3 regions of the Pseudomonas sp. BN515 genome follow, and region 2 is predicted to be linked to each of the others. Evidence: predicted binding sites of a transcription regulator. Region 2 holds the regulator's gene; each other region holds the start of a gene.
What was found. Region 2 encodes sigma-54, which starts transcription at its own class of promoters, with help from an activator protein. Its sites were predicted from a motif close to ANTGGCATNNANNTTGCTNT; they were not measured.
Positions count from the first base shown of each region.

Region 1 (9,875 bases), on a different contig from region 2:
GGCGAACAAGCACATCATCATCTGTGTATCCCGCGCAATGTCAGACACGTTGTATCTCGATCTTTGAACACGCTGTGCCGCATGCGGACAAGGCCACGGCACAAGGAAAACCGCCAAGAGCAGCCCCTTGGGGCGACTAAAGAGGGCGAGCCATAGACATACCAAATAGGTATGAGGCAGACGAAAACAAGGTATTAGACGGTATTTACAACGGTAGTTAGGGTATCTACTGACTGCCAAATGGAGCTAGCCGACATACAGACTGGAGCAGCATCGCCGCGCTCCATGACCTCTGTAAGTGGTACCTCCGGTACATGACCCAGACGTGTTTAGCCACCGTCGGGTCGAACAGCTAGGCCAGAAGACGGGCCCACGCCCGGGGGCAACAGCCAGCCCTCTCTAGAACAAACACAATCAGGAGCGAAACATGGCAATGACAGGCGTTCTGCGCCCCGGGCACGTTCAACTACGTGTCATGGACCTTGAGGCGGGCGTACACCACTACCGCGATGTTCTCGGCATGCTAGAGACCGGGCGGGATTCCCAGGGTCGCATCTATCTCAAATGCCGCGACGAGTTTGATCATCACAGCGTGATACTGCGTGAGGCCGATCGCGCAGGTATGGATTTCGTCGGCTTCAAGGTGCTGAATGTCGCTACCCTGAATGACCTTGAAGGCAAGCTGCAGGCCTACGGGGTAGACACGCATCGCATCGCCGCCGGCGACCTGCTAGAGACCGGTGAACGCGTACGCTTCACCACCCCCAGTGGTCACGAAGTCGAGTTGTATGCCGAGAAGACTTTCGTCGGCAACGGGTGCGGTGAGGTCAATCCGACTCCGTGGGACCCTACGGCTACTCACGGCATCTCACCACTGCGGATGGACCATCTGCTGCTGTACGGACCGAACGTACCAGAGACGCTCAAGCTGTTCATCGATGTGCTCGGGTTCACGCTGGTCGAGCGCGTACTTGGCCCAGATGGCGAGACCAACATCATTGGGTTCCTCAGCTGCTCGATCAAATCCCATGACATCGCCTTCGGTCATTACGAGGAGCCAGGGAAGCTCCACCATGTGTCTTTCCTGATGGAAAGCTGGGAACAGGTATTGCGCGCCGGCGACATCATGGCGATGAACAACGTGCCTGTGGACATCGGACCAACCCGACATGGCGTGACTCGTGGCAGGACCATTTATGCATGGGATCCGTCCGGCAATCGCTTCGAGACTTTCAAGGAAGATCGCCAGCCCTATCCGGACCATCCACCGCTGACTTGGACTTTCGACGGTATCGGTGATGGCGGCGGTCTCGACTACGTGCAGCGCAAGCTTCACGAAACTTTTCTCACTGTGGTGACCTGATTGTTGCCTCTCCGCAACCGCCAACAAGGTCTCGGAGAGAAAACCAGCAGTGCTCCTTTCACGGGCGTCTACCTTATCGAGCGTGAAAAACCGAGACGCCCTTTTTTTTCAGTGTGGCCGGTGGGCGGAGTGCCGATCAGCCAGTTTCATCAATGCCCAGGGGAATTGAGCCTTGCATGTTTACAGGCACCGAGCCCCTGGCTAGCTCCGCTGGCGCACATCGCCCCGAGCGCAACAAAAGCAGGACCGAATTCGTTCGGTCTCGGAGTCAACGATGGTCGTCAATCCGAAGTCCACTGATCCCCTGTACATCTCTCACCCCCTCATCACCCATCGAGCTGCGCTACAGGCCATAGAGGCCGCGATCCACCACGCGGAACTACTGGCGATAAAGGTAGTGGTCGCCGTTGTCGACTCCCAAGGCGCGCTTACCGGCTTCGCCAGGATGCCAGGGGCGTTTCTGATTTCCCATGAAATGGCCATCAAAAAAGCGCGCAGCGTAGCAGGCTGCGGCATCACAGCAGCTGAGCTCGAACAAGTCCTGGAAGCCTCCGGCCAACGCGTACGTGATGGTCTGCTATCGCACCGCGACCTGACCTTGGTGAGAGGTGGTCTGCCGATACGTATCGACGGTCAATTGATAGGTGCTGTCGCTGTTTCCGGTGGTAGTGAATCCGAAGACGAAGCCTGCGCCCGGGCTGCGCTCATCGCCCTGGGTGCGTGTTGAGTGTGTTCAGGCCCGACCAGGGCGGATATCCGGACAAAGTGCACCTCCCATCCCGACCAACACGAGAATTGCCAGAAATGACAATGACAAACGAGATTCATCCACCTCGCCAGGAACCACGTCTGTACCACGACCTGATGAGCCCAGAGGAGGTACTTGCGATTCGGGCAGAAGTGCGTGCGTTCTGCGAAAAGCATGTGGCACCTGTTGCCTGGCAAATCGGCCACCGTGAAGAAGCTGTCGAGGCTTTCCCTTTCGACCTCTTCGAGACAATGGCAGATGCCGGCCTTTTTCGAATTCCCTTCTCCGCTGAAGTCGGTGGGCGCGGCCTGGCATGTCCAGCAGCAGCAACCGCGGTCGTTATCGAGGAGCTGAGCTATTTCAGCAATAGCGTCGCGGCGATCTACGATGTGCACTGCATCCTCGCCGGCCACGCTCTCGAATGGGCCAACCCCGCACTCCAAAAGCGTTACCTGACGCCGCTACTGGAAGGTCGAAAGATCGGCAGCTTTGCCACCAGCGAACCGGAGGCTAGCACTGACCTGTCGGTAGAGGCCCTGGTGACCCATGCGACCTTCCACGACGACCACATTGAGATCAATGGGCACAAGCGCTGGATCACGAACTCGCCAGTAGCTAGCTTCGTCGTGCTGCTGTGCCGCGATGGTGAGCGAATGACCGAAGTGGTTGTCGACCTCGACCTACCAGGCGTCACTGTCGGTGCGCCTGACAAAAAACTCGGAAACCATGGGCAACTGACCGCCGATATACGGTTCGACAAGGTCCGAGTCCCGCTAGACAACGTTGTGGGCAAGCGTGGCGACGGACTGAAGATCGCGCTGCAAGTACTGACTTACGGACGCATTGGCATCGCCGCCAGTGGTGTAGGCATGGCGCAGAGCGTTTTCGACCATAGCGTTGCCCGCCTGCAGAAAAGACGAGCCTTCGGCAAGGCTTTGGCCCAGTTCCAGCACTGGCAATTCCGCCTGGCCGAACGAGCTACCGAAATCGAAAACGCACGCAACCTGTACCTCAAAGCCGCATTGCGAATGGATGGGGGGGAGCAGTTCCCCGAGCCTGAAGCAGCCATGGCCAAATGGTACGGGACCAACCTGGCCAGCGAATTCGCCCGCGAAGGTGTTCAGATTTTCGGCGGCTACGGTTTCACCAAGGAGCTGGCCTTCGATGGGTCGCACTATCATGTTGAAGAGGTGTATCGCGACAGCAAGATCGCGGAGATCTACGAAGGCACCAACGAGGTACAGAAGTGGGTGATCGCTCGGAACATCTTCGGCAAAGACTTCACCGGTTGATACCTGACTCGAATAGCTAAGGGACTACCGGCTGGGCACTCCACTGTGCATTGGCCGGTATTCTCATCCCAGCAGCAACGCCCCCACCCTCCCTTTCGGGCATTGCCATCGTTCGTCCTTCCGGGGCCGCACGCTCAAGGGCCTTGAGCATCACAGACGGCTATGTGATAAACGACGCACTCGCTGCCGATTTCGGCAGTTTCTAACAACAAGGGTTTCCGTGATGGGTATTCCACTCAACGCTGGAGCCTGAGCAGCGTTCAGTTTGATCATGCCCGGTGAACAGTCGATGAACGGCCCAGCCTCATGGCCGATTCTGCCAACAAAATTCGCACCGCCAACGCAGGCCGGCGGGCTGATTGAGCGAGAGGACTTGCTGGATCGGATTGAACGAAGTCTCGACAAGTCGCTGCTACTGATCTGCGCGCCGGCAGGATATGGCAAAAGCAGTCTTATGGCCGCGCTGCTCCGTCGCCTGCAGCAACGGCACCTGCAAGCCACCTGGCTGGGCCTCGACAGCTACGATAACGACGTAGTGCGCTTCTCGTCCCTGCTCCTATCAGCGCTTGATGGCCACAGTGCAATCAATGCCTCCGGCTCGCACCATGGCCTAGGATCCGGCCCCAGCACTCCCTACCTGGCAGCAGAGATTCTCGAACGTGTCATGCAGTTGCCAGACCGCGTGTATCTGTTCCTGGATGACTTCCATCTGATCACCGACACTCGAGTGCTGGAGTTGATCAGCCTGCTTCTTACCAGCCCAGTGCATAACCTGCATCTGGTGATTTCCTCGCGCGAGTTACCGCGGCTGCCTCTTTCCCGGCTACGCGCCCTCGGTCAATTGCATGAGATCGATAGCGCAGCGATTTCATTTTCCGAGAAAGAAGCCCGCCAGTTCATGGCCGGATTCCATATACCGGAATTGTCCGAAACGCAGCTGATTACCTTACTGGGGAAAACAGAAGGCTGGCCGGCAAGCCTACGCATGGCCTCGATTGCCTTGGAGTCTGGAGTAGATGTCGATACTTTTCTCCAGCGGTTCTCCGGCGCAGATAGAGACATTGCCGCCTTCCTGGTGGAAGAGGTACTTGCCAAGCAATCTCAAGAGATCGAGCAATTTCTCCTTGCGACCTCGCTACTCAAATCGTTCAACGCCGAGCTCGCAAACGAGGTACTCGGAGTGAGCAACGCAAGGGACTTGATCGATCAGATAGAGGTGAAGCACCTATTCCTTCTCGGGCTGGATCGGGAGCGCAACTGGTACCGTTATCACCATCTGTTCGCCGACCTGCTGCGCCGTATTCTGATGGACCGATCTCCGCGCTCGGCGCAGCAGTACCATCGTCGTGCCGGTCAATGGCTGGCTGGACACGGGCGGGAGCTTGAAGCCATCGAGCATGCGTTCATCCTGGACGAACAGGAATGGGCCGGCACGTTACTGGACCGTATAAGCCCAGCGCTCTTCAGCAGCGGACAAACCACCACGCTACAGGCGCTGGCCGATCAGCTCGATGCCAACGTGATGCAACGCCTTCCTCGGCTACAGCTTGAGCTGGTATGGGACAACATCATTCGCTGGCGATTTTTCGAGGCTCGCCGCCTGCTCTTCGAGACCCAACAACTTCTTGACCCAGATGTTGTTGAGGGCAGCAGCGCCGCCAGGGAGCAGGAGCTGCTCCGTGTAACCCTGGAGCATCGCGACTGCATGCTGCAAACCTTTACCGACCAGTTACGCCCAGCCGAACGCGCCATCACAAATTGGCTGCAGGCCTATCAGCACAGCGATAGTTTCATGCTCGCCTCGGCAAAAGTTGCCTTGATAATGTGCCGGCGTGATAGCTATCAGAGTCTCGTTTCCGAGCTGGAGGTGGACGAGCTACGTCGGCTATTCCTCAACGTAGGGGCCGGCTATGGAACAGTCTTCCTGGACGTTGTCGCCGGCTGCGTCTTTGCATCGCGCGGCCAGGTTGCCACCGCGGAGCGTCTGCTCCTGTCCGCTCACGCAACGGCAATCCGTATCCAGGGACGGGACTCTTCACTCGCGTCCATGGCTGCAGCTCCATTGGTTCAGCTTTGGTATGAAACGGATCGCCTAGACGAAGCCCGCAGGCTGTTGACCGAGATTTCCATCAGTAGCTTGGACTTCGGCATCGTCGACTCCATCATTTCCCGAGTGATTACCGGCGCGCTTCTGACAAGGCTAGATGCGGGTTACACCGTGGCGCACGAGCAACTCGACGCAGCCCATCAATTTGCCATGCGATTCCAGCTGCCGCGTTTGCGCGCCCGGGTGCTGGCGGCCCAAGTGCAACTTTACGTTGAACAGGGTCAGTTGGTGCAGGCCGAGCGATTGCTTGAACGCAGCCCGGATTTCACTGCTCTCAAATCCTTATCCCCTGAGAAAGGGGCAGACAGCAGCCGAGAGAGTTTCGCAATGGCATTCGCCCGCGTTAGCCTTGAGAACGGCCAATATGCCAATGCCATACGCGTACTACGACGCTGGGCAAATCTGTTGCAGGAGCGCCAGTACAATCGGTCCTTTGTACGCGTGTCCGTATTGCTGACACGTCTGCTGTCTCGCTCTGGCGACAACCTAGCTGCGCGCCGCACATTGATCGAAGCTTTAAGCCGCTCCGAAGGACTATTTGTGCGCATCTTTGTCGACGAGGGCGAAGAGCTGTGTGGGCTACTGCTTCAGCTGAAACAATCAACAGCAGCTGATATCCCTCTGGCATGGACCAGCTATCTAGACAAACTGCTTGCGGCCTTCGGCCAACGCCCTGAAGTACCCCGAGTAACTGAGCTGGTATCCACCGATGCCAGCGCCGAGCTCCTGTCCGAACGCGAATTGGCGATCATTCGTCTAACGGCCCAAAACCTCGCCGCCAAGGAAGTAGCTCAAGCGTTGGGGCTGACGGAGAACACTGTTAAATGGTACTGGCAGCGCATCTTTGAAAAGCTTGGAGTACGAAAGCGAAAACTGGCGGTACGTGCCGCCAGAGAGCGTGGATTGATTCATTAATAAGCGAGGGGCTGGGTTATGCAGCAGCCGATACCGAATGGCAGATAACAGCCAAGTTGAGGTCGTCTACTAATCGAAGCTCCAGCAGCGCCCTCTTCCCTGCCCTCCGTTCAGTTTCATTACTGAACGATGGCACATCACTTGCTGACACCAGCACTCCGAACTCCCTCCAACGGCGGAGACAGTTCATAGACGATGGCGTCGTACCCGGTCACCAATCCCATGGCGACTGGGACGGCGCCTTTTTCGTTCAGTGGTGGGACAAACAACATGACCGACAAGAGTTGCACCCGTAACGACAACCTCGCCTGGGTCGCGGGCAGCGATGCCCCGGAAAAGCGCACAGTGAACCTGGGCTTCATGGCCCTTTCCGACTCCGCCTCGCTGATCGTCGCGGCCACCCAGGGTTTCGCCCAGCCCTACGGGCTGACCCTGGAGCTGAAGCGGCAGACCTCCTGGGCTGGCTTACGTGACAGATTATTGAGCAGCGAGCTGGACGCCGCGCACTCGCTCTATGGCCAGGTCTACGGCACCCACCTGGGACTGGGTGGCTCGCCCACCGAAATGGCGATCCTCATGGGGCTGTGTCAGAACGGCCAGGCGATCAATCTCTCCGAACCACTGCGTCAGGCAGGTGTGACCCGAGCCGACACTCTCGCCGCCCGGGTGCGTCAGCACGGTGCGAAACTGACCTTCGCCCAGACCTTTCCCACCGGCACCCATGCCATGTGGCTGCACTACTGGTTGGCGGCCCAGGGTATCCACCCGCTGGAAGATGTGAACACAGTCGTGCTTCCGCCCGCGCAGATGGTCCAGCACCTCAAGACCGGGCACATCGACGGTTTCTGTGCTGGCGGCCCCTGGGGCGCATTAGCGGTGGATGAGAAACAGGGCTTCACCCTGGCCACCAGCCAGATGATCTGGCCCGACCACCCGGAAAAGGTGCTCGCCTGCACGCGCGCCTTCGTGGAGCAGTACCCCAACACCGCCCGCGCCCTAACCATGGCGGTGCTCGAGGCCAGCCGCTTCATCGACGCCAGCGACGAGAACAAGCGCAGCACTGCCCGGCTAATCAGCGGTGTCGAGTACCTCGATGCACCACTGTCGGCCATCGAACCGCGTTTTCTCGGCGACTACGAGGACGGCCTCGGCTACGCCTGGCGCGATGCTCACCCACTGCGCTTCTTTGCCGGCGGAGAGGCGTCTATGCCCTGGCTGTCCGATGGCATGTGGTTCATGACCCAGTTCCGTCGCTGGGGGCTGCTCAGGGACGACCCGGATTACCTCGGCGTGGCCCGTCGAGTCCACCAGCTAGCACTCTACCGCGAAGCGGCCGAAGCGCTGGGCATAGCGGTCCCCGCGCACCCCATGCGCAGCTCCAGGCTGTTCGACGGCCAGATCTGGGACGGCACCGACCCGGCCGGCTACGCCCGCAGCTTCGCTATTCACGCCCACAGCGCCGCCACTGCGGCCGCTGCCCTCTGACGCCTAGAGTTGACCACTGCATGCTCCGCATTCTCCTGATCGATGACACCCCGAAGAAAGTCGGCCGTCTGCGTAATGCCCTGGTGGAGGCCGGTTTCGAGGTCATGGACGAAACCAGCCTGAGCATCAACCTGCCCGAGCGCATCGAAGCGGCGCGCCCCGATGTCGTACTGATCGACACCGAGTCCGCCGGCCGCGACATGATGGAACAGGTGGTGATGGTCAGCCGCGACCGGCCCCACCCCATCGTCATGTTCACCGACGATCACGATCCCGAGCTGATGCGCCAGGCGATCCGGGCCGGTGTCAGCGCCTACGTGATCGAAGGCATTCACACTGAGCGATTGAGACCAATCCTGGACGTGGCCATGGCGCGCTTCGAGAGTGATCAGGCCCTGCGCGCCCAACTGCTGGAGCGAGACAGCCAATTGGCCGAACGCAAACGCATCGAGTTGGCCAAGGGCCTGCTGATGAAGATGAAAAGCTGTGACGAAGAGGCCGCCTACACCTTGATGCGTCGCCAGGCCATGGGACGCCAACAACGATTGATCCAGGTAGCCGAGCAGATCATCGCCACGCACGAGATGCTTGGCGTCTGAGCGTCAACCAGAAATCGGTCAAGTCCATGAGGAGGCGAACTTGTTCGCTCCCCATGGACAGGGCCAACGCTCGCAACAATCTCTAGCCACACACAGTACGCAGGCGCACTGTGGTGCTGTCCTCCGTTGCCCCGAATACTGCACCCCGTTCCTGGCATCCGCCCCTCGCTGCCCTCTCCTGCTCCAAGCGAACCAAAACCGTTCAGGCCGCATCGGCGCCGCACGAACATGGCTCATTGCCGCCAGCTAGCCCGAAGCATTACCGCAATAGCCAAGCTACTGATTTAAAAGACAATAACGACCGAAAGTAACCTGCCAAGACCATGGCTTCGGGCTGCAGGCCAAGCTGGCAAGGCGTTTGCAATCTCACCTGCAGATTCTTGCGTAGCGCGCCAACGGCGGTGGGCCGCGGATCACGGACAACGGCGTCCGTCAGAGTTCCTTCCCCTATTAGGAGCTCTGGCGTACGCCGTTTTTGTTTTGCCCTCCATTCAGGACAACACCATGAGCGAACGTGATTCCAAAGACCCGGTGAACAGCAGTCGCCGTAACTTCCTCAAGCAATCGATCGCCATTGCCGGCACGGTCGGTGGCGTGACCGCCCTCGGCCTCTCCGCCCCCGGTTTCTTGCGCAGCGCGGCCTGGGCCGCCGGCTCGGATGCACCGGAAAAGGCCGCTCTGAAGGTCGGCTTCATTCCCCTCACCGATTGCGCCTCGGTGGTCGTGGCCGCCACCCAGGGCTTCGCTGCCAAGTACGGCCTGTCCATCACACCCAGCAAGGAAGCTTCCTGGGCGGGCGTGCGCGACAAGCTGAACACCGGCGAGCTGGATGCCTCCCACGTGCTCTACGGCATGATGTACAGCTCCCAGCTCGGCGTGGCCGGTCCGCAGAAGAACATGGCCGTACTCATGGGGCTGAACCAGAACGGCCAAGCCATCACCCTCTCTCGCCAGCTGAAGGAAGCCGGCGTGACCAATGGCGAGCAGCTCGCCGCCCATATCAAGAAAGGCGGCAACCCGCTGACCTTCGCCCAGACCTTCCCCACCGGAACCCACGCCATGTGGCTCTACTACTGGCTGGCCAGCCACGGCATCAACCCGCTGACCGATGTGAAAACCATCACCGTGCCGCCGCCGCAGATGGTCGCCAACATGCGCGTCGGCAACATGGACGGCTTCTGCGTCGGCGAGCCCTGGGGCGCGCGGGCGATCTTCGACAAGATCGGCTTCACCGCCACCACCACCCAGCAGATCTGGGCGGACCATCCGGAGAAGGTGCTGGGCTGCTCGCGCGACTTCGTCGAGCAGAACCCCAATACCGCACGCGCCCTGGTGATGGCCCTGCTCGACGCCAGCCGCTTCATCG
Region 1 is NZ_SSOH01000088.1:105,614-115,488, reverse strand. Features, by position in the region: gene E8E91_RS25115 (PDR/VanB family oxidoreductase) at 1-67, shown strand, start outside; gene E8E91_RS25110 (catechol 2,3-dioxygenase) at 428-1,363, shown strand; gene E8E91_RS25105 (heme-binding protein) at 1,638-2,090, shown strand; gene E8E91_RS25100 (acyl-CoA dehydrogenase family protein) at 2,174-3,403, shown strand; gene E8E91_RS25095 (LuxR C-terminal-related transcriptional regulator) at 3,693-6,425, shown strand; gene E8E91_RS25090 (CmpA/NrtA family ABC transporter substrate-binding protein) at 6,696-7,910, shown strand; gene E8E91_RS25085 (ANTAR domain-containing protein) at 7,931-8,509, shown strand; gene E8E91_RS25080 (CmpA/NrtA family ABC transporter substrate-binding protein) at 9,014-9,875, shown strand, end outside.
Region 1: a site for sigma-54 is predicted at 6,554-6,573, ahead of E8E91_RS25090 (CmpA/NrtA family ABC transporter substrate-binding protein). Genes of this name have one in related genera too.

Region 2 (9,875 bases):
ATGGAAGGGCACCGGACCATCCGGAATACCTTGCATGAACTGGCGGATACGCGGGTTATCGGAATTCATCAGCTCGTCCGGAGTCCCCTGCCCCAGCACCTGGGCATCACCCACCACATAGATGTAGTCAGCGATGCTGGCAGTTTCCGCCAGGTCGTGGGAAACCACGATGCTGGTGATGCCAAGGGCGTCGTTGAGCAGTCGGATCAGACGCACCAGCACGCCCATGGCAATGGGATCCTGGCCGACGAACGGCTCGTCGTACATCAGGATCTGCGGATCGAGGGCGATCGCACGGGCCAGCGCCACGCGACGCTTCATGCCGCCGGACAGCTCATCCGGCATCAGCTCGATGGCACCACGCAGGCCGACCGCCTGGAGTTTCATCAGGACGATGTCACGAATCATTTCCTCGGGAAGCTTGGTATGCACCCGAAGCGGGAAAGCGACGTTCTCGAACACGTCGAGATCGGTGAACAGCGCGCCGCTCTGGAACAGCACACCGAACTGTTTGCGCATGTCGAACAGGTCGGCGCGAGAGAGCTTGGGCAAGTTCTGGCCGTTGACCCAGACCTCGCCACTTGCGGGCTTGAGCTGGGCGGCGATCAGGCGCAGCAACGTGGTCTTGCCGCAACCGGAAGGCCCCATGATGCCGGTGACCTTGCCGCGCGGGATACGAATGTCGACATCTTGGAAAATGCTGCGCGTGCCGCGTTTGAAGGTCACCCCCTTCAGTTCGACGGCATAGGCGTTTTCGGCGCTCATCTAGACTCCTTGCGATACAGCCTCCCTGAGAGACGACGCGCCCCAACGGAAGGACACCCCGCCCAGGACGGGCCGAACAAGGCGCGAACTATATCACCGCGCCAATGCGCCTCCCAAGGCCGCTCCAGCGTCTGTTCAGCTTTGCGACAGCATCCACGGCATTGGCGCGTGAGCTAAATCACCTTTATCGCTATAATCGCTGTCTTTTTCTTCGGCAACTGCACGCCTTCCATGAGCCAATCCAGCGATCTCATCAAGTCCGCACAACGCACTATCCAGCTCGAACGCGAGGCGATCGACGCCCTTCTGACGCGCATCGACGCCGATTTCGTTCGCGCCTGCGAGCTCATCCTGGCCTGCAAGGGACGCGTGGTAGTCGTGGGCATGGGCAAGTCCGGACATGTCGGTAACAAGATTGCAGCCACCCTGGCCAGCACCGGCACGCCGTCCTTCTTCGTACACCCCGCCGAAGCCAGCCATGGCGACATGGGCATGATCACCCGTGAAGACGTGGTAATCGCCCTGTCCAACTCCGGCTCCACCGCCGAAATCGTGACCCTGCTGCCGCTGATCAAGCGCCTGGGCATCACGCTGATCAGCCTCACCGGCAATCCGGATTCGCCGCTGGCCAAGGCCGCAGCCGCCAACCTGGATGCACGCGTGGCCCAGGAAGCCTGCCCGCTGAACCTGGCCCCCACCTCCTCCACCACCGCTGCCCTGGTACTGGGTGATGCCCTGGCGATCGCACTGCTGGAGGCCCGCGGCTTCACCGCCGAAGACTTCGCCTTCTCCCATCCGGGTGGTGCCCTGGGCCGGCGCCTGCTGCTCAAAGTAGAGAACATCATGCATGGCGGCGACAGCCTGCCCAGCGTCTCCCGTGGCACTCCGCTGCGCGAAGCGCTGCTGGAAATGACCCGCAAGGGCCTGGGCATGACCGCGGTAGTGGAAGACGATGGCCACCTCGCCGGTATCTTCACTGACGGCGACCTGCGCCGCACCCTGGACAAGGGCGTCGACGTGCGCCAGGCCAGCATCGACGATGTCATGACCGTCCATGGCAAGACCGTGCGCCCGGACATGCTCGCCGCCGAAGCCCTGAAGATCATGGACGACCACAAGATCAACGTGCTCGTCGTCGTCGATGCAGACGACCGCCCCATCGGCGCCCTGCACATCCATGACATGACCCGCGCCGGAGTGATCTGATGAGCAACGAACTCCTCGCCCGCGCCAAGGCCGTGCGCCTGGCCGTATTCGATGTCGACGGTGTACTGACCGACGGCCGCCTCTACTTCCTGCCCGGAGGCGGCGAATTCAAGACCTTCAACACACTCGACGGCCATGGCATCAAGATGCTGATGAGCACCGGCGTACGAACTGCCATCATCAGCGGCCGCCAGTCCGAGGTGGTCGAGCGCCGCGCGCAGAACCTCGGCATCCAGCACCTGTTCCAGGGGCGCGAAGACAAGCTGGTGGTGCTCGACGGCCTTCTTGCGGAACTCGGCCTGACCCATGACCAGGTTGCCTATCTGGGCGACGACCTGCCCGACCTGCCGGTGATCCGCCGTGTAGGCCTCGGCATGGCGGTAGCCAATGCCGACGCCTTCGTGCGCCAGCATGCCCATGGCGTTACCCAGGCACGTGGAGGCGAAGGCGCTGCCCGTGAGTTCTGCGAACTCATCCTGCGCGCCCAGGGCAGCCTCGAAGCGGCCCAGGCCGCCTACCTCTGAGATCCGACATGCCGAAGAACATACGCCTGGCGCTCATCCTGATTCCCATTGCAGCGCTATTCATTGCCCTGGGTTACTGGAACATCCGCCCAGAAAGCTTCATGGATCGCACCACCGCGACGGGCAACGACAACGCCATCGACTTCTATGTCGAAAACGGCAAGAGCACCCAGTTCCAGGAAGACGGCAAGCTCCATTACGAGATGACCGCCACGCGCCTCGAACATATGAAGGCCACTGATGTCACACTGCTGACCACCCCCGACCTGCTCCTGCACCGTGGCACTGACTTCCCCTGGCACGTGCAGAGCGAGCGTGGAGAAGTGGGCCCCGAGGGCAAGCAAGTCGAACTGATCGAGAAGGTCCGGGTAGCGCGCACCGATGCCAAGGGACGCCCGACTATCCTGACCACCAGCCGGCTGACCGTGTTCCCCGACCAGGAATATGCGCAGACCCAGCAAGCCGTTAGAATCGAAGCGGCCAATGGGGTGACCACGGCACAAGGAATGAAAGCGTACTTGAATGACAGCAGGATGCTCCTGCAGTCCAACGTAAGAGGCCAGCATGAGGTTCGTTAATACCCTCCCCCTATTGCTCAGCCTGGGCACCGCACTCGGAAGTGCCGCCGCCTGGGCACTGCCCACGGACCGCGACCAGCCGATTCGCGTACAGGCCGATAGCGCCGAGCTCGATGACAAGCAGGGCGTCGCGGTTTACCGCGGCAACGTCGTGATCACCCAGGGCACCCTCAAGATCACCGGCGACACCGTTACCATCACTCAGGACGCCAATGGCGACGTCGAGGTCTTCACCTCGGTCGGCAAGCCCGCGTACTACGAGCAGAAGCCATCAGTCGACAAGCAGATCGTCAAGGCCTACGGCCTGACCATCCAGTACTTCGCCGCCAATGAGCGCATCATCCTGCTCGACCAGGCCAAGGTCGTACAGGAAGGCAACACGTTCGAAGGCGAGAAGATCGTCTACGACACCCAGCGCCAGATCGTGAACGCAGGCCGCGCCACCGGCGGTAACGTGACCACTCCGCGTCCGCGGATCGACATGGTCATCCAGCCGAAGAAGAAAGAGCAGAAAGCACAGTAATGGCGACTCTCAAAGCCCAGCACCTGGCCAAGAGCTACAAGAGCCGCCAGGTGGTCCGCGACGTCAGCCTGTCCATCGACAGCGGTCAGATCGTCGGCCTCCTCGGCCCGAACGGCGCGGGCAAGACCACCTGCTTCTACATGATCGTGGGCCTGGTCAAGGCCGACCAGGGACGCGTCCTGATCGACCAGCAGGACGTCACCCACCAGCCGATGCACGGCCGCGCCCGTGCCGGCATCGGCTATCTGCCGCAGGAAGCCTCGATCTTCCGCAAGCTCAGCGTGGCGGACAACATCATGGCGATCCTCGAGACCCGCAAGGATCTCGACCGCGCCGCACGCCGCAAAGAGCTGGAAAGCCTGCTGCAGGAATTTCATATCAGCCACATTCGCGACAGCCTCGGCATGAGTCTGTCGGGTGGCGAGCGTCGTCGTGTGGAAATCGCCCGCGCGCTGGCCACGGCCCCCAAATTCATCCTGCTGGACGAACCCTTCGCCGGCGTGGACCCGATTTCCGTCGGCGACATCAAGCAGATCATCCATCACCTCAAGGCGAAGGGGATCGGTGTACTCATCACCGACCACAACGTCCGCGAGACCCTGGACATCTGCGAGACCGCCTACATTGTCAGTGACGGACAACTGATCGCCGAAGGTGATGCGGAAGCCATCCTGGCCAACCAGTTGGTGAAGGAAGTCTACCTGGGCCACGAGTTCCGCCTGTAGTTTCCCGCAACCACGCCTACAAGACGGGTTGCGCGGGCTAGGAAAATCCTTCAAGGTCAGGCATATAATTTGCTTCCTGGTGGCGCCCCGGCGCCCTGTAGTGGATGGCGCGCGAGCGCCGGCGAATAAGGTGCTAAGCCCTCTGCCATGAAACCATCGCTAGTCCTCAAGATGGGCCAGCAGCTGACGATGACCCCGCAGCTGCAACAGGCCATTCGCCTGCTCCAACTCTCCACCCTGGACCTCCAGCAGGAGATCCAGGAAGCGCTCGAGTCCAATCCGATGCTCGAGCGGCAGGAGGATGGCGACGATTTCGACACCTCTGACCCCATGGCCGAAGGCGACCAGCAGCCCAATTCCGGCAGCCAGGAAACCAGCTTTCAGGAGTCCAGCGTCGAGACCAATGCCGAAGCCATGGAAGATGGCGAGTGGCACGAGCGCATCCCCAGCGAACTCCCCGTCGACACGGCCTGGGAAGACGTCTACCAGACCAGCGCCAGCAGCCTGCCGACCAACGATGACGACGAGTGGGATTTCACGTCGCGCACTTCGGTTGGCGAGAGCCTGCAGAGCCACCTGCTCTGGCAACTCAATCTGGCGCCCATGTCCGATACCGACCGCCTGATCGCGGTCACCCTGATCGATTGCATCAACAACGACGGTTACCTCGAAGAGTCTCTTTCCGAGATCGTCGAAGCCTTCGATCCGGAGCTCGGCATCGAGCTGGACGAAGTCGAAGTCGTCCTGCATCGCATCCAGCAATTCGAACCCGCCGGCGTTGGCGCCCGCGACCTGCGCGAGTGCCTGCTCCTGCAATTGCGCCAGCTGCCTCCGGGCACTCGCTGGCTGGCCGAGGCCCAACGCCTGGCCGGTGACTTCCTGGACCTGCTCGGCAGTCGCGATTACAGCCAGCTGATGCGCCGCATGAAGGTCAAGGAAGACGAACTGCGCCAGATCATCGAACTGATCCAGGGGCTTAATCCGCGCCCCGGCTCCCAGATCGAAGCCAGCGAACCCGAATACGTGGTGCCGGATGTGATCGTCCGCAAGCACAACGAACGCTGGCTGGTGGAACTGAACCAGGAAGCCGTACCGCGCCTGCGGGTCAATCCGCACTATGCCGGATTCGTCCGTCGCGCCGACTCCAGCGCCGACAACACTTTCATGCGCAATCAGCTTCAGGAAGCGCGCTGGTTCATCAAGAGCCTGCAGAGCCGCAACGAGACGCTGATGAAGGTCGCCACCCAGATCGTCGAGCATCAGCGCGGTTTCCTCGAATACGGCGACGAGGCGATGAAGCCTCTGGTCCTGCACGACATCGCCGAAGCCGTGGGTATGCACGAGTCCACCATCTCGCGCGTGACCACCCAGAAATACATGCACACTCCCCGCGGAATCTACGAGCTGAAGTACTTCTTCTCCAGCCACGTAAGTACTTCGGAAGGCGGCGAATGCTCGTCTACCGCAATCCGCGCCATCATCAAAAAACTGGTCGCAGCGGAAAATCCGAAAAAGCCGTTGAGCGACAGCAAGATCGCTGGTTTACTGGAAGCACAGGGCATTCAAGTGGCCCGTCGCACAGTAGCCAAGTATCGCGAATCCCTTGGGATTGCCCCTTCCAGCGAACGAAAGCGACTGATGTGACGCGGAAATTGACCCACGCCAAAGTGTTCCGGTGGCAGGCCCGTTAGCCTGTCTCTTATACACGGGCAATAAGGAGAAAGCGGTATGCAAGTCAACATCAGTGGACATCAACTGGATGTGACCGACGCCCTGCGCAACTACGTTGTCGAGAAGTTCGACCGTCTGGAGCGCCACTTCGACCGAATCACCAACGTTCAGGTGATCATGCAGGTCGAAAAACTCAAACAGAAAATCGAAGCCACTTTGCACATCGCCGGCGGCGAAGTCGTTGCCAACGCGGAGCATGAAGACATGTACGCCGCCATCGACCTGCTTACCGACAAGCTTGATCGCCAACTGATCAAGCACAAGGAAAAGCAACTAAACCGCCAGCAGGGTGCCACCGCCCGCTGACCCCTCCTCTATGATCCGACTTGAGCAAATCCTGACCCCCGGCCGTTCCCTGGTGAACGTGCCGGGTGGCAGCAAGAAACGTGTACTGGAACAGATCGCCAAGCTGGTCGCTCGCGACCTTCCCGACCTCGACAACCAGGACATCTTCGAAAGCCTGGTAGCGCGGGAGAAACTCGGCTCCACCGGTTTCGGCAACGGCATCGCCATTCCCCACTGCCGCCTCACTGGCTGCACGTCGCCCATCAGTGCCGTGCTGCGCCTTGACGCTCCAGTCGATTTCGACGCCATCGACGGCGCCCCGGTTGACCTGCTGTTCGTGCTGCTGGTCCCCGAAGCTGCCACCGATGAACACCTTGAACTGCTCCGCCAGATCGCCAGCATGCTCGACCGCAGTGATGTGCGCGAGCGCCTGCGCCAGGCTTCCGACAGCACCAGCCTCTACCAGGTGGTAGTGGACGTGCAGAGCGGACGCTAAGGTTCTTCCATGCGCCTGGTCATCGTCAGCGGCCGCTCCGGGTCGGGCAAGAGTACCGCCCTCGATGTTCTCGAGGACCACGGTTTCTACTGCATCGACAACCTGCCCGCTGGCCTGCTTCCCGAACTTGCCGAACGGGCCCTGCTGCACACCGAGCTACTGGAACCCCAGGTCGCCGTGTCCATCGACGCACGCAACCTGCCCAGCCAGCTGCAGCGTTTTCCCGAGTTGCTCAGCGAGGCCCGCAATCGCCACATCAAGTGCGACGTGCTGTACCTCGATGCCGACCACGACACGCTGCTCAAGCGCTTCTCGGAAACGCGCCGGCGCCACCCACTGACCAATGACAACCGCTCCCTGGCCGAAGCCATCCGGGACGAGGAAGTGTTGTTGGCGCCCATCGCCGATCTCGCCGACCTGAAGATCGACACCACGCACCTCAACCTCTATCAGCTACGCGACAGCATCAAGCTGCGCCTGCTGAATCAGCCCGAACCCGGCACTGCTTTCCTGATCGAGTCCTTCGGCTTCAAGCGTGGCATGCCGGTCGACGCCGACCTGGTGTTCGACGTGCGCTGCCTGCCAAACCCTTACTGGAAGCCGGAGCTGCGGGACCATTCGGGACTCGCGCCGGCTGTCGCCGAGTACCTCGCCGGGCAGCCGGATGTCGAAGAGATGTATCAGGATATCCTCGGCTATCTGAGCAAATGGCTGCCGCGCTTCGCCGCCAGCAATCGCGCCTACGTCACGATCGCCATTGGCTGCACTGGGGGCCACCACCGTTCGGTCTATGTTGCCGAGCGTCTGGGGGCGGCGCTGAAACCCAGTTTGAAGAATGTCCAGGTTCGCCACCGCGACCTCAGTTAGAAGGATTGGAAACGCGATGCCAGCCTGCGAGATCACCATCATCAACAAACTCGGCCTGCACGCCCGGGCCGCAGCGAAGTTCGTCGGGGTGGCCGGTCGCTTCCCTTGTCAGATCCGCGTGGGCCGCACTCCCGAGAGCCTGGTGGACGGCAAGAGCATCATGGCCGTGATGATGCTGGCCGCCGGCAAGGGCACTCCCATTCACCTGCACACGGAAGGCGATCAGGACGACGACGCCCTCAATGCGTTGATCGAGCTGATCAACAACAAGTTCGACGAAGGTGAATGACCGTCATCTGCTCCAATGAAAAACGCGCCCATCTGGGCGCGTTTTTCGTTCTGGAAACAGGCAGCCTCAGCTACCGGCCACCGTCATTTTCTCGATGAGCACCGAGCCGGTGCGGATGTTGCCGCGCAGTTCCAGATCGCTGCCCACGGCGAGGATCTGGCGGAACATGTCCTTGAGATTGCCGGCGATGGTCACTTCCTGCACCGGGAACTGGATCTCTCCGTTCTCCACCCAGTATCCGGCGGCACCACGGGAATAGTCCCCGGTCACCATGTTCAGCCCCTGCCCCATCAGCTCGGTCACGAGCAGTCCGCGCCCCATGCGCCGCAGCAGCGCTGTCTGGTCCTCCTGGCCGTGGCTGACGAAGAGGTTGTGTACGCCGCCGGCGTTGGCCGTGCTGGGCAACCCCAGCTTGCGCCCGGAGTAGGTGCCGAGGATGTAGGAAACCAGTTCGCCTTTCTCGACGAAGGGCTTGGCGTAGGTCGCCAGGCCGTCGTTGTCGAAGGCGGCACTGGCCATGGCGCGCGGGATATGCGGGCGCTCGTCGATGGACAGCCACTCGGGGAACAGACGCTGGCCCAGGGCGCCTTCGAGGAAGGAGGACTTGCGGTACAGGTTGCCGCCGGAAATGGCGCCGAGGAAGCTGCCGAACAGTCCGGTCGCAAGCTCTGCGGCGAACAGCACTGGCACTTCGCAGGTGGGTACCGGCCGCGCGCCCAGGCGAGCGGCAGTACGTTCGGCAGCGCGGCGACCGATGCTGGCCGGATCGGCGAGCTGGCTGCCAATACGGCTGACGTCGTACCAGTAGTCACGCTGCATCTGCCCCTGCGCCTCGGCGATCATCACGCAGCTCAGGCTGTGACGGGTGCTGGCGTAACCGCCGACGAACCCGTGGCTGTTGCCATAAACGCGGCAACCCTGATGGGTATTGAGCGTGGTGCCGTCCGCCTTGCTGACGCGTTTGTCGGTCTCGAATGCCGCCGCCTCGCAGATCAGCGCCTGCTCCACGGCCTGTTCGGGCGTGATCGCCCAAGGATGGTATAGGTCGAGTTCCGGCATGTCGCGGGCCATCAGGGCCGCGTCGGCGAGACCGGCGCACTCGTCCTCGGAAGCATGTTTCGCGATGGCCAGGGCTGCAGCCACGGTTTCGCGGATCGCATCCTCGCCGCTCGCCGAGGTGCTGGCCGAGCCTTTGCGCTGGCCGACATACAGGGTGATGCCGAAGCCCTGGTCGCGATTGAATTCGACTGTTTCCACCTCGCCCTGGCGAACACTGGTGGACAATCCCTGCTCCACTGAAACAGCCACCTCACACGCACTGGCGCCCTGGCGCCGGGCTTCGGCGAGGATGCGTTCGACCCGCGCCTGCAATTCCGGCAATGCTTCCGGGCCGACCACTTCTACTTCACTCATAGCCACTCCAGTTCAAAAATTCTTCGACGCGGCAGGCGCAACCGGGCGCCTTGCCGCACGTACCGCGCTCCGGCGGCGCCAGCCGGGCCGGACAACGCGGCCCCGACTGGTTATCATGGCGGCGTTTCCAACTGGACCACCCCCATGGCTGAATTCTTCGACGACGACTTCTCCGGAGAGAAGAGCAAAACCCAGGTCAAACGCGAGCTGCATGCCCTGCAGGAACTCGGTGAGCGCCTGACCACCTTCAAGGCCGACGTACTGGCCAAGCTGCCGCTGACCGACGCCCTGCAAAAGGCCCTGGCGGAAGCGCCGAAGCACAAGGCACACGTCGCCCGCAAACGGCACATCCAGTACATCGGCAAGCTCATGCGCGAGCAGGACGTCGAAGCCATCGTCGCCCTCATCGACCAGCTCGACAGCTCCACCCGCGAGTACAACGAGCGTTTCCACGCCCTGGAACGCTGGCGTGA
Region 2 is NZ_SSOH01000011.1:222,790-232,664, forward strand. Features, by position in the region: gene E8E91_RS02275 (ATP-binding cassette domain-containing protein) at 1-765, opposite strand, end outside; gene E8E91_RS02280 (KpsF/GutQ family sugar-phosphate isomerase) at 997-1,971, shown strand; gene E8E91_RS02285 (HAD family hydrolase) at 1,971-2,495, shown strand; gene lptC (LPS export ABC transporter periplasmic protein LptC) at 2,504-3,073, shown strand; gene lptA (lipopolysaccharide transport periplasmic protein LptA) at 3,060-3,596, shown strand; gene lptB (LPS export ABC transporter ATP-binding protein) at 3,596-4,321, shown strand; gene E8E91_RS02305 (RNA polymerase factor sigma-54) at 4,469-5,965, shown strand; gene raiA (ribosome-associated translation inhibitor RaiA) at 6,050-6,358, shown strand; gene ptsN (PTS IIA-like nitrogen regulatory protein PtsN) at 6,369-6,833, shown strand; gene rapZ (RNase adapter RapZ) at 6,843-7,700, shown strand; gene E8E91_RS02325 (HPr family phosphocarrier protein) at 7,717-7,989, shown strand; gene pmbA (metalloprotease PmbA) at 8,056-9,402, opposite strand; gene yjgA (ribosome biogenesis factor YjgA) at 9,547-9,875, shown strand, end outside.

Region 3 (9,875 bases), on a different contig from region 2:
CAGCGAAAGAACACCAGAAAGACGTGTACATCCGCTGATCGGGGGAGCAGTCATGGACGCTTTCACGTACCGCGACGGCGAGCTGTTCGCGGAAGGCGTAGCGCTGTCCGATATCGCCGCTCGCTTCGGCACGCCCACCTATGTCTATTCCCGCGCAGCCATCGAGGCCGGCTACAAGGCTTATGCCGATGCCCTGGCCGGCAATGCGGGCATGGTCTGCTACGCGGTCAAGGCCAATTCCAACCTTGGCGTGCTGAACCTGCTGGCCCGCCTGGGTGCAGGTTTCGACATCGTTTCCAGCGGTGAGCTGGAGCGCGTGCTGGCCGCAGGCGGCGACGCCTCGCGCATCGTCTTCTCCGGTGTCGGCAAGAGCCGCGACGACATGCGCCGCGCCCTGGAAGCCGGCGTGCACTGCTTCAACGTCGAGTCGCGCAATGAACTGGAACGCCTGCAGAACGTGGCTGCGGCCATGGAGATGAAGGCGCCGGTGTCCCTGCGGGTCAACCCGGACGTGGATGCCGGCACCCATCCGTACATCGCCACCGGCCTGAAGGAAAACAAGTTCGGCATTTCCATCGACGAAGCTGAAGCCGTCTATGTCCAGGCCGCCAGCCTGCCGAACCTCGATGTGATCGGCGTCGACTGCCACATCGGTTCCCAGCTCACCAGCCTGGAGCCCTTCCTCGATGCCCTCGACCGCCTGCTGGCCCTGATCGACCGCCTGAACGAGCGCGGCATCAAGATTCGCCACCTGGACCTCGGCGGTGGCCTTGGCGTGCGCTACCGCGACGAGCAGCCGCCGCTTCCCGGCGAGTACATCCAGGCCGTGCGCCAGCGCATCAAGGGGCGCAACCTGGAGCTGCTGTTCGAGCCCGGTCGCTCCATCGTCGCCAATGCCGGCGTGCTGCTGACCCAGGTCGAATACCTCAAGCACACAGAACAAAAGGATTTCGCCGTGATCGACGCGGCCATGAATGACCTTATCCGTCCGGCGCTCTACGAGGCCTGGATGGACGTGGTGCCGGTGCAACCGCACAGCGGCGCCGAGCGCACCTACGACCTGGTTGGCCCGATCTGCGAGACAGGCGACTTCCTCGCCCGCGAGCGCAATCTCGTGCTCGCCGAGGGCGATCTGCTGGCGATTCGCTCCGCCGGCGCCTACGGTTTCGTGATGAGCTCCAACTACAACACCCGCGGCCGCGCCGCCGAGGTGCTGGTGGATGGCGAGCAAGCCTTCGAGGTGCGCCGCCGCGAAACGATCGAAGACCTTTACGCCGGCGAAAGCCTGCTGCCGCAGTGAGGGCGCATCCATGCTATTGCGCTTCACCAAGATGCACGGCCTCGGCAACGACTTCATGGTCCTCGACCTGGTCAGCCAGCACGCCCATATCCAGCCCAAGCACGCCAAGCAGTGGGGCGACCGCCACACGGGCATCGGTTTCGACCAGCTGCTGATCGTCGAAGCACCGACCAACCCGGACGTCGACTTCCGCTACCGCATCTTCAACTCCGATGGTTCGGAAGTGGAGCAGTGCGGCAACGGCGCGCGCTGCTTCGCCCGCTTCGTCATCGACAAGCGCCTGACGGTGAAGAAGCGCATCCGCGTCGAAACCAAGAGCGGCATCATCGAACTGGATGTCCGCCCGGATGGGCAGGTGACCGTGGACATGGGACCGCCACGCCTGGTCCCACAGCAGATTCCCTTCGTCGCCGACGCCGAAGCCCTGAACTACCTGGTGGAAGTGGACGGGCAGACCGTCGAACTTGCAGCCATTTCCATGGGCAACCCCCATGCCGTGCTGCGCGTTGATGACGTCGCCAGTGCCCCGGTACACAGCCTCGGGCCGAAGCTGGAGCACCATCCGCGCTTCCCGCAGCGGGTGAACGTGGGCTTCCTGCAGATCGTCGACCGCAAGCAGGCGAAACTGCGCGTCTGGGAACGTGGCGCCGGGGAAACCCAGGCCTGCGGCACCGGTGCCTGCGCCGCAGCAGTCGCCGCGATCCGCCAAGGCTGGATGGACTCCCCGGTACAACTCGAACTGCCGGGTGGCCGCCTCTCCATCGAGTGGGCCGGCCCGGGTCAGCCCGTTATGATGACCGGACCCGCCGTCCGCGTATTCGAAGGACAGGTTCGCCTATGACCGACCAGCACCAGGAACCCCCGCAGCACCTCGACTCCGAGACGGTGGCCGCTTACCTTCGCCTCCATCCGGAGTTCTTCGTCCAGCATGAAGAGCTGATTCCCGAGATGCGCATCCCCCACCAGCCCGGCGACGCCGTGTCCCTGGTGGAACGTCAGGTGAAGCTGCTCCGCGAGCGCAACATCGAGATGCGCCATCGTCTTTCGCAGCTGATGGACGTAGCGCGGGAAAACGATCGGCTGTTCGACAAGACCCGTCGCCTGGTGCTCGACCTGCTCGACGCCTCCAGCCTCGAAGAAGTGGTGGGCGCGGTGGAAGACAGCCTGCGTCACGAGTTCCAGGTGCCCTTCGTCAGCCTCATTCTATTCAGCGAAAACACCCTGCCGGTTGGGCGTAGCGTCACTGTCGCCGAAGCGCATCAGAGCATCGGCGGCCTGCTGGCCGGCGGCAAGACCATCTGTGGCGTGCTGCGCGGCCATGAGCTGGAGTTCCTGTTCGGCGCGCAGGAGCGCGACCAGGTCGGCTCGGCGGCCGTGGTCAGCCTGAGCCACCAGGGCTTGCACGGCGTACTCGCCATCGGCAGCCCGGACCCGCAGCACTACAAGAGCTCCCTCGGCACCCTGTTCCTCGGCTACATCGCCGAAGTCCTGGCCCGAGTACTGCCGCGCTTCGCGACACCCCTGCGTTCGGTGAGATAAGCCGCAGCGCATTCCAAGGAAGTCCCATGAATGCCGACCTGGACGCCTACCTGAGTCACCTGCGCAGCGAGCGCCAGGTGTCGGCCCATACCCTGGACGGCTACCACCGCGACCTGCTCAAGGTGCGCGCGCTGTGCGAGAAGTACGGCATCGCCGACTGGAACGACCTGGACGTCCGCAGCCTGCGCAGCTTCGTCGCCCGGCTGCACCAGGACGGCCTGTCCAGCCGCAGCCTCGCACGCCTGCTGTCGGCCGTGCGCGGCCTCTACCAGTACCTGATCCGCGAAGGCCGTTGCCGTCACGACCCGGCCAATGGCCTGGCCGCGCCCAAGGGCGCCCGCCGACTGCCACGCGCCCTCGACGCCGACCGAGCCCAGCAGTTGCTGGACGGTGGCGTGGAAGACGATTTCATCGCCCGCCGCGACCAGGCCATGCTGGAACTCTTCTATTCCTCCGGCCTGCGCCTGTCCGAGCTGGTGGGACTGGACCTCGACGGCCTGGACCTTTCCGCGGGCCTCGTGCGGGTACGCGGCAAGGGCAACAAGACCCGCGAGCTGCCGGTGGGCAGCAAGGCCCGTGAGGCCATGGAAGAGTGGCTGCCCTTGCGCGCGGCAGCGAATCCGGGCGACCGCGCGGTATTCATCAGCCGACAGGGCCGCCGCCTGACGCCTCGTGCCGTTCAGCTGCGAGTGCGCGAGGCCGGCGTTCGTGAACTGGGCCAGCATTTGCATCCGCACATGCTGCGGCATTCCTTCGCCAGTCATATGCTGGAGTCATCCCAGGACCTGCGAGCCGTACAGGAACTGCTCGGCCACGCCGACATTTCCACAACCCAGATCTACACCCACCTGGACTTCCAGCACCTTGCCTCGGTCTACGACCAGGCCCACCCAAGGGCGAAGCGAAGGGGAGCAGACGAATGAGTATCCAGCTGATCACTTTCGACCTGGACGACACCCTCTGGGACAACCGGCCGGTGATCGAAGGCGCCGAAACTGCCATGCGCGACTGGCTGATGGAACACACCCCCGCGCTGGGCACCCTGCCGGTGGAACACCTCTGGGCCATTCGCGGCGAGATCCTCGCTGCGGAGCCGAGCCTCAAGCACCGCCTCAGCGAATTGCGTCGCCGCACCTTGCGCCGCGCCCTGGAGGGTGTCGGCTACTCCGCTGACGACGCCGTCGACCTGGCCGAAGGTGCCTTCCAGGCCATGCTCCAGGCACGCCACCGCATCACTTTCTTCCCCGATACCGTGCCCACCCTGGAGCGCCTCGCGATCCGCTATAGCCTGGGCGTGATCACCAATGGCAACGCCGACGTGCGCCGCCTGGGTCTGGCCGACTACTTCAAGTTCGCCCTCTGCGCCGAGGAACTGGGCATCGGCAAACCCGACCCGGTGCCTTTCCTCGAAGCGCTGAAGCGCGGCGGCGTCAGCGCCGGGGAAGCCGTGCACATCGGCGACCATCCGGCGGATGACATCGAAGGCGCTCGCCGAGCCGGCCTGCGCGCCATCTGGTTCAACCCGCTGGGCAAGGAATGGAGCGGCGAACAGTTGCCCGATGCCGAAATCACCAGTCTGCGGGAGCTGCCCGAGGTACTGGCGCGCTGGGCCAGGTGGCACTGAGGGTAGAAGCCGTTCCGCCCGCAACGCCGCAGTTTATTGCCGGTACGCACGGCGCCCCCTGCAAGGTCGGCTTCGTCCCGCTCGTCACGCCGCTTTTCCCTCGCCCATGAAAAAGCCCGCCAATGGCGGGCCTTTCGACGGGTGCCGACCTCAGATGGGGCGGCTGCCGTACTTGCTGTCCGGCTTCTTCGGCGGGTCGGCAACCACGTTGGGTTCGACCTCCTGCACCTTGCCACCACGGGCCAGGAATTCTTCCATGGCCTTGGCCAGGGCATCACGCTCTTTCTGCTTGGCTTCGATGCTGGGCATCTCTTCGACTTCGACCGCAGCCTTGGCCTTCTTCCCGGAGGGGGCAGGGGCCTCGCCATCGTCGTCGCTTTCGCCTTCATCGGCTGCAGCCAGCTCCTCGCCGTCGTCCTCGTCGGCCGCTTCCAGCTCGTCTTGTTCCAGTTCTTCGTCGCTCATGTTCTACCTCATGCCTTGCCAAAGCAGGTTAGTTATAGCCCAGCTGCGCCAGCTTTCTAACGCTGCCGGAAAAAATTCAGGACGCCTCGCCTTGCAAGGTCGCCAACACCCGGCGCGCACCGCCTTGATCACGGTGCTCGCCCAGGTAGACACCCTGCCAGGTGCCCATTGCCAGTTGTCCGTCCCGTACGGGAAGACTCAGCTGGCAGCCGAGCAGGCTGCCCTTGAAGTGCGCGGGCAGATCGTCCGGCCCTTCGTAGTCATGTTCATAGCCGCTTTCACCCTGGGGCACCAGTCGATTGAAGAATCGCTCGAAGTCTCGGCGTACCGCAGGGTCGGCGTTCTCGTTCACCGTCAGTGACGCCGACGTGTGCTGCAGCCAGAGGTGCAACAGACCGACGCGATAACGCCGCAGTTCCGGCAATGCCGCGAGGATTTCCTCAGTGACCAGGTGGAAGCCACGCGGCCTCGGGCGCAAGGTGATCAGGGTCTGCTGCCACATCCGCAAATACCTGTCTCGGCTCGTACGGGCGGCATTCTAGCGCGGTCGATGAAAAAGCAAAGGGCGCCTTTCGGCGCCCTTTTCGGCAGTGCTGCAAACTTCCCCGCCGGCAACTGCCGAACGGGGAAATCATCGGGATCAGAGGTTGTAGCCGCGCTCGTTGTGCTGAGCCAGGTCGAGGCCGACGGTCTCTTCCTCTTCGTTGACGCGCAGCCCCATGACCACGTCCAGCACCTTCAGGATCACGAAGGTCACGACGCCGGTGTAGACCACGGTGAAGGCCACGCCTTCGAACTGGGTGAGCAGCTGGGCGCCGATGTCTTCCACGGTGCCGAAACCACCCAGGGCGGGCGCCGCGAACACACCGGTCAGCAGGGCACCGATGATGCCGCCGATGCCGTGCACGCCGAAGGCGTCCAGGGAGTCGTCGTAGCCCATCTTGCGCTTCAGGCTGGTGGCGCAGAAGTAGCAGATCACGCCGGCAACCAGGCCGATGATCAGGGCGCCCATCGGGCCGACGGTACCGGCGGCCGGAGTGATGGCGACCAGGCCGGCGACCACGCCGGAGGCGATGCCCAGGGCGCTCGGCTTACCGTGGGTCAGCCACTCGGCGAACATCCAGCCCAGGGCGGCAGCGGCGGTGGCGATCTGGGTGACCAGCATGGCCATGCCGGCGGTGCCGTTGGCGGCCACGGCAGAGCCGGCGTTGAAGCCGAACCAGCCGATCCACAGCATGGCGGCGCCCATCAGGGTGTAGCCCAGGTTGTGCGGAGCCATCGGGGTGGTCGGGTAGCCCTTGCGCTTGCCCAGCACCAGGCAGGCCACGAGGCCAGCGACACCGGCGTTGATGTGCACCACGGTGCCGCCGGCGAAGTCCAGCACGCCCCAATCCCACATCAGGCCACCGTTGCCGCTCCACACCATGTGGGCGATCGGGGCATAGACCAGGGTGAACCAGACGGCCATGAAGATCAGCATGGCGGAGAATTTCATGCGCTCGGCGAAGGCACCGACGATCAGCGCCGGGGTGATGATGGCGAAGGTCATCTGGAAGGTGATGAACACGCTTTCAGGGATCGCGTACACCAGGCTGCTGGTGTTCAGACCGCTGAGGAATGCCTTGGACAGGCCGCCCACGAAGGAATTGAAGTTGATCACCCCCTGCTCCATGCCGGTGGTGTCGAAGGCCAGGCTGTAGCCGTATACCACCCAGAGGATGCTGATCAGGCCAGTGATGGCGAAGCACTGCATCATCACCGAGAGGATGTTCTTGGAGCGCACCATGCCGCCGTAGAACAGCGCCAGGCCGGGAATGGTCATGAACAGCACCAAGGCAGTGGCGACGATCATCCACGCCGTGTCACCACTGTTCAGCACAACCTCGTCGGCGGCCATGGCCAGGCCGGGGGTAACGAGGGACAAAAGGGCTCCTAGCCCTGCGGCTTTACGCAGAGTCATGTTGTTTTCTCCTGGGGCGTTGGGGTTCGGAGGCTTAGATCGCGTCTGTGCCGGTTTCGCCGGTACGGATACGGATGGCCTGTTCCAGATTGACTACGAAAATCTTGCCGTCACCGATCTTGCCGGTGTTGGCAGCCTTGGTGATGGCCTCGATTACGCGGTCCAGCTGGTCGTCAGCGATGGCCACATCGATCTTCACCTTCGGCAGAAAATCGACAACGTATTCCGCACCGCGGTACAACTCGGTGTGACCCTTTTGCCGTCCGAAGCCCTTGACCTCGGTGACAGTGATGCCCTGCACGCCGATCTCAGACAACGACTCGCGCACGTCGTCGAGCTTGAAAGGCTTGATGATGGCGGTGACTAGCTTCATGAAACTCTCTCCCGTGTTTGGTTGACTTGCCCCAGGAAAAACACGAACCCGGGTCAAGTCTAAGCGCAGTGTCTGGCTTTTGTAACGCGTCGGCCCGCCCTGGCTCGGGACTCCGACACCAACCAACCGCTTCTGGCGAAACACTCCCCCGCCTCGCCCGGTGCACCGGAACTGCATCAGTGCATGCGTCGCTCTGCTCTAAGCAGAATTCTTGCCAGCTCCTGGGAAAGTGCCTTTTTTCAAGAAGATACTGGCCCAATGCCCGTCAGATGGGTTCGATTCACCACCTGTATCGCACCAAAGCAGTGCGCAGCGCCCCAGGCCATTGCTCAAAAATTGTGCGCCAGCCTTAGCCGGCCCGACGCCCAGGAGCAGCGTGGTAGACTCCCGCCCATTCACTTCCGGATGTCCGCCATGCTGCCGCCCAAAGCCCTGCTCGATACCCTTGCTTCCACCGCCTCGCGCCTGTTCAGCAGCGACAGCCCGCTGCCCCGCGCCGAAGTCGAGGCCCAGTTCAAGGTCCTGCTGCAGAGCGCCTTCGGCAAGCTCGACCTGGTGAGCCGCGACGAGTTCGACAGCCAGATGGTCGTGTTGGGCCGTACCCGCGCGCGCCTGGAAGCCCTGGAGGCCAAGGTCGCGGAACTGGAAGCCAAGCTGAACCCGCCGCCGGCGGAGTGACACCACTCCGGCCCGGCGGACCGATCAAGGAGTGATCAATGTCCCTGGCCATCGTCCACAGTCGCGCGCAGGTCGGCGTCGAAGCCCCTGCCGTGACCGTCGAAGCCCACCTCGCCAACGGCCTACCCTCCCTCGCCCTGGTAGGGCTTCCGGAAACCGCCGTGAAGGAAAGCAAGGACCGCGTGCGTAGCGCGATCCTGAACAGCGGCTTCGATTTCCCGCCCCGCCGCATCACACTCAACCTCGCGCCAGCTGACCTGCCAAAAGACGGTGGCCGCTTCGACCTCGCCATCGCCCTTGGCGTGCTCGCCGCCAGCGGCCAACTGCCGGCCAACGCCCTGGAACAGGTGGAATGCCTGGGCGAACTGGCGCTTTCCGGCACCCTGCGCCCCGTACAGGGCGTACTGCCCGCCGCACTCGCCGCCCGCGCCGCCGGCCGCACCCTGGTGGTGCCCCGGGAGAACGCCGAGGAGGCCAGCCTCGCCAGCGGCCTCAAGGTCCTGGCGGCCGGACACCTGCTGGAGCTGACCGCGCACTTCGCCGGCCATACGCCCCTCGCCCCCTATCAGGCCCTGGGCCTGCTGGAAGAACGTCCGCCCTACCCCGACCTCGCCGACGTCCAGGGCCAGGTGGCCGCCAAACGCGCCTTGCTGGTCGCTGCCGCCGGCTCCCACAACCTCTTGTTTTGTGGCCCGCCCGGCACCGGCAAGACGCTGCTTGCCAGCCGCCTGCCCGGCCTGCTGCCGCCACTGGAAGAACAGGAAGCCCTGGAAGTGGCGGCGATCCATTCGGTCGCCAGCCACGCGCCACTGCAAGCGTGGCCCCAACGACCTTTTCGCCAGCCCCACCACAGCGCCTCCGGCGCAGCGCTGGTAGGTGGTGGCAGCCGCCCCAAGCCCGGCGAGATCACGCTGGCGCATCAGGGTGTGCTCTTCCTCGACGAACTCCCCGAATTCGACCGCAAGGTACTGGAGGTCCTGCGCGAGCCGCTGGAGAGCGGTGAGATCGTCATCGCCCGCGCCCATGACAAGGTGCGTTTCCCCGCCCGCTTCCAGCTGGTCGCAGCCATGAACCCCTGCCCCTGTGGATATCTTGGTGATCCCGGTGGCCGCTGCCGCTGTACCCCGGAGCAGATCCAGCGCTATCGCAGCAAGCTTTCCGGCCCCTTGCTCGACCGCATCGACCTGCACCTGACCGTCGCCCGCGAAGCCACTGCACTGCAACCGCCCACCAGTGTCGGTCCAGGTAGCACGGAGGCCGCCGCCGACGTCAGCCGGGCGCGGCGCCTCCAGCTCCGGCGCCAGGGTTGTGCCAATGCCTTCCTCGACCTGAAGGGGCTGCGCCAGCACTGCCTGCTCGCAGCCGACGACCGCGCCTGGCTGGAAGACGCCTGCGAGCGCCTGAACCTGTCGCTGCGCGCGGCCCACCGCATCCTCAAGGTGGCACGAACCCTGGCCGATCTGGAGCAGGTTGAAAACATCTCCCGCCATCACCTGGGAGAGGCGCTCCAGTACCGCCCGGAGCCAATGTCGTGACCCACTGAAAACTATCAGCAAGGAACCTCTAAAAGACTTTTTCTATTCATCCTGCTAGAATGCCGCGCCTTCCGCCCTTGGCGGCCATCCGATTACAAGGAGAGCTAGCTCAATGGAGGCACGTTCGTCTTCGCAATCCACTCTCAATCCGCCGGTCTTTTTCGGCTCCGCAATTCTCATCATCGCCCTGGTGCTCTACAGCACCCTCGCCCGTGACCAGGCGCAATCACTGTTCGGCCACATCCAGGGCTGGATCATCACCAACGCCAGCTGGTTCTACGTCCTCACGGTGGCGCTGATCCTCATCACCGTGGTCTTCCTCGCGATCAGCCGCTTCGGCGACATCAAGCTCGGCCCTGACCACAGCCAGCCCGACTACCGCAACGGCACCTGGTTCGCCA
Region 3 is NZ_SSOH01000043.1:108,382-118,256, forward strand. Features, by position in the region: gene E8E91_RS11680 (lipoprotein) at 1-38, shown strand, start outside; gene lysA (diaminopimelate decarboxylase) at 53-1,300, shown strand; gene dapF (diaminopimelate epimerase) at 1,311-2,141, shown strand; gene E8E91_RS11695 (DUF484 family protein) at 2,138-2,839, shown strand; gene xerC (tyrosine recombinase XerC) at 2,866-3,762, shown strand; gene E8E91_RS11705 (HAD family hydrolase) at 3,759-4,463, shown strand; gene sutA (transcriptional regulator SutA) at 4,614-4,928, opposite strand; gene E8E91_RS11715 (secondary thiamine-phosphate synthase enzyme YjbQ) at 5,005-5,430, opposite strand; gene E8E91_RS11720 (ammonium transporter) at 5,569-6,888, opposite strand; gene glnK (P-II family nitrogen regulator) at 6,923-7,261, opposite strand; gene E8E91_RS11730 (accessory factor UbiK family protein) at 7,676-7,939, shown strand; gene E8E91_RS11735 (YifB family Mg chelatase-like AAA ATPase) at 7,978-9,474, shown strand; gene betT (choline BCCT transporter BetT) at 9,587-9,875, shown strand, end outside.
Region 3: a site for sigma-54 is predicted at 7,461-7,480, ahead of glnK (P-II family nitrogen regulator). Genes of this name have one in related genera too.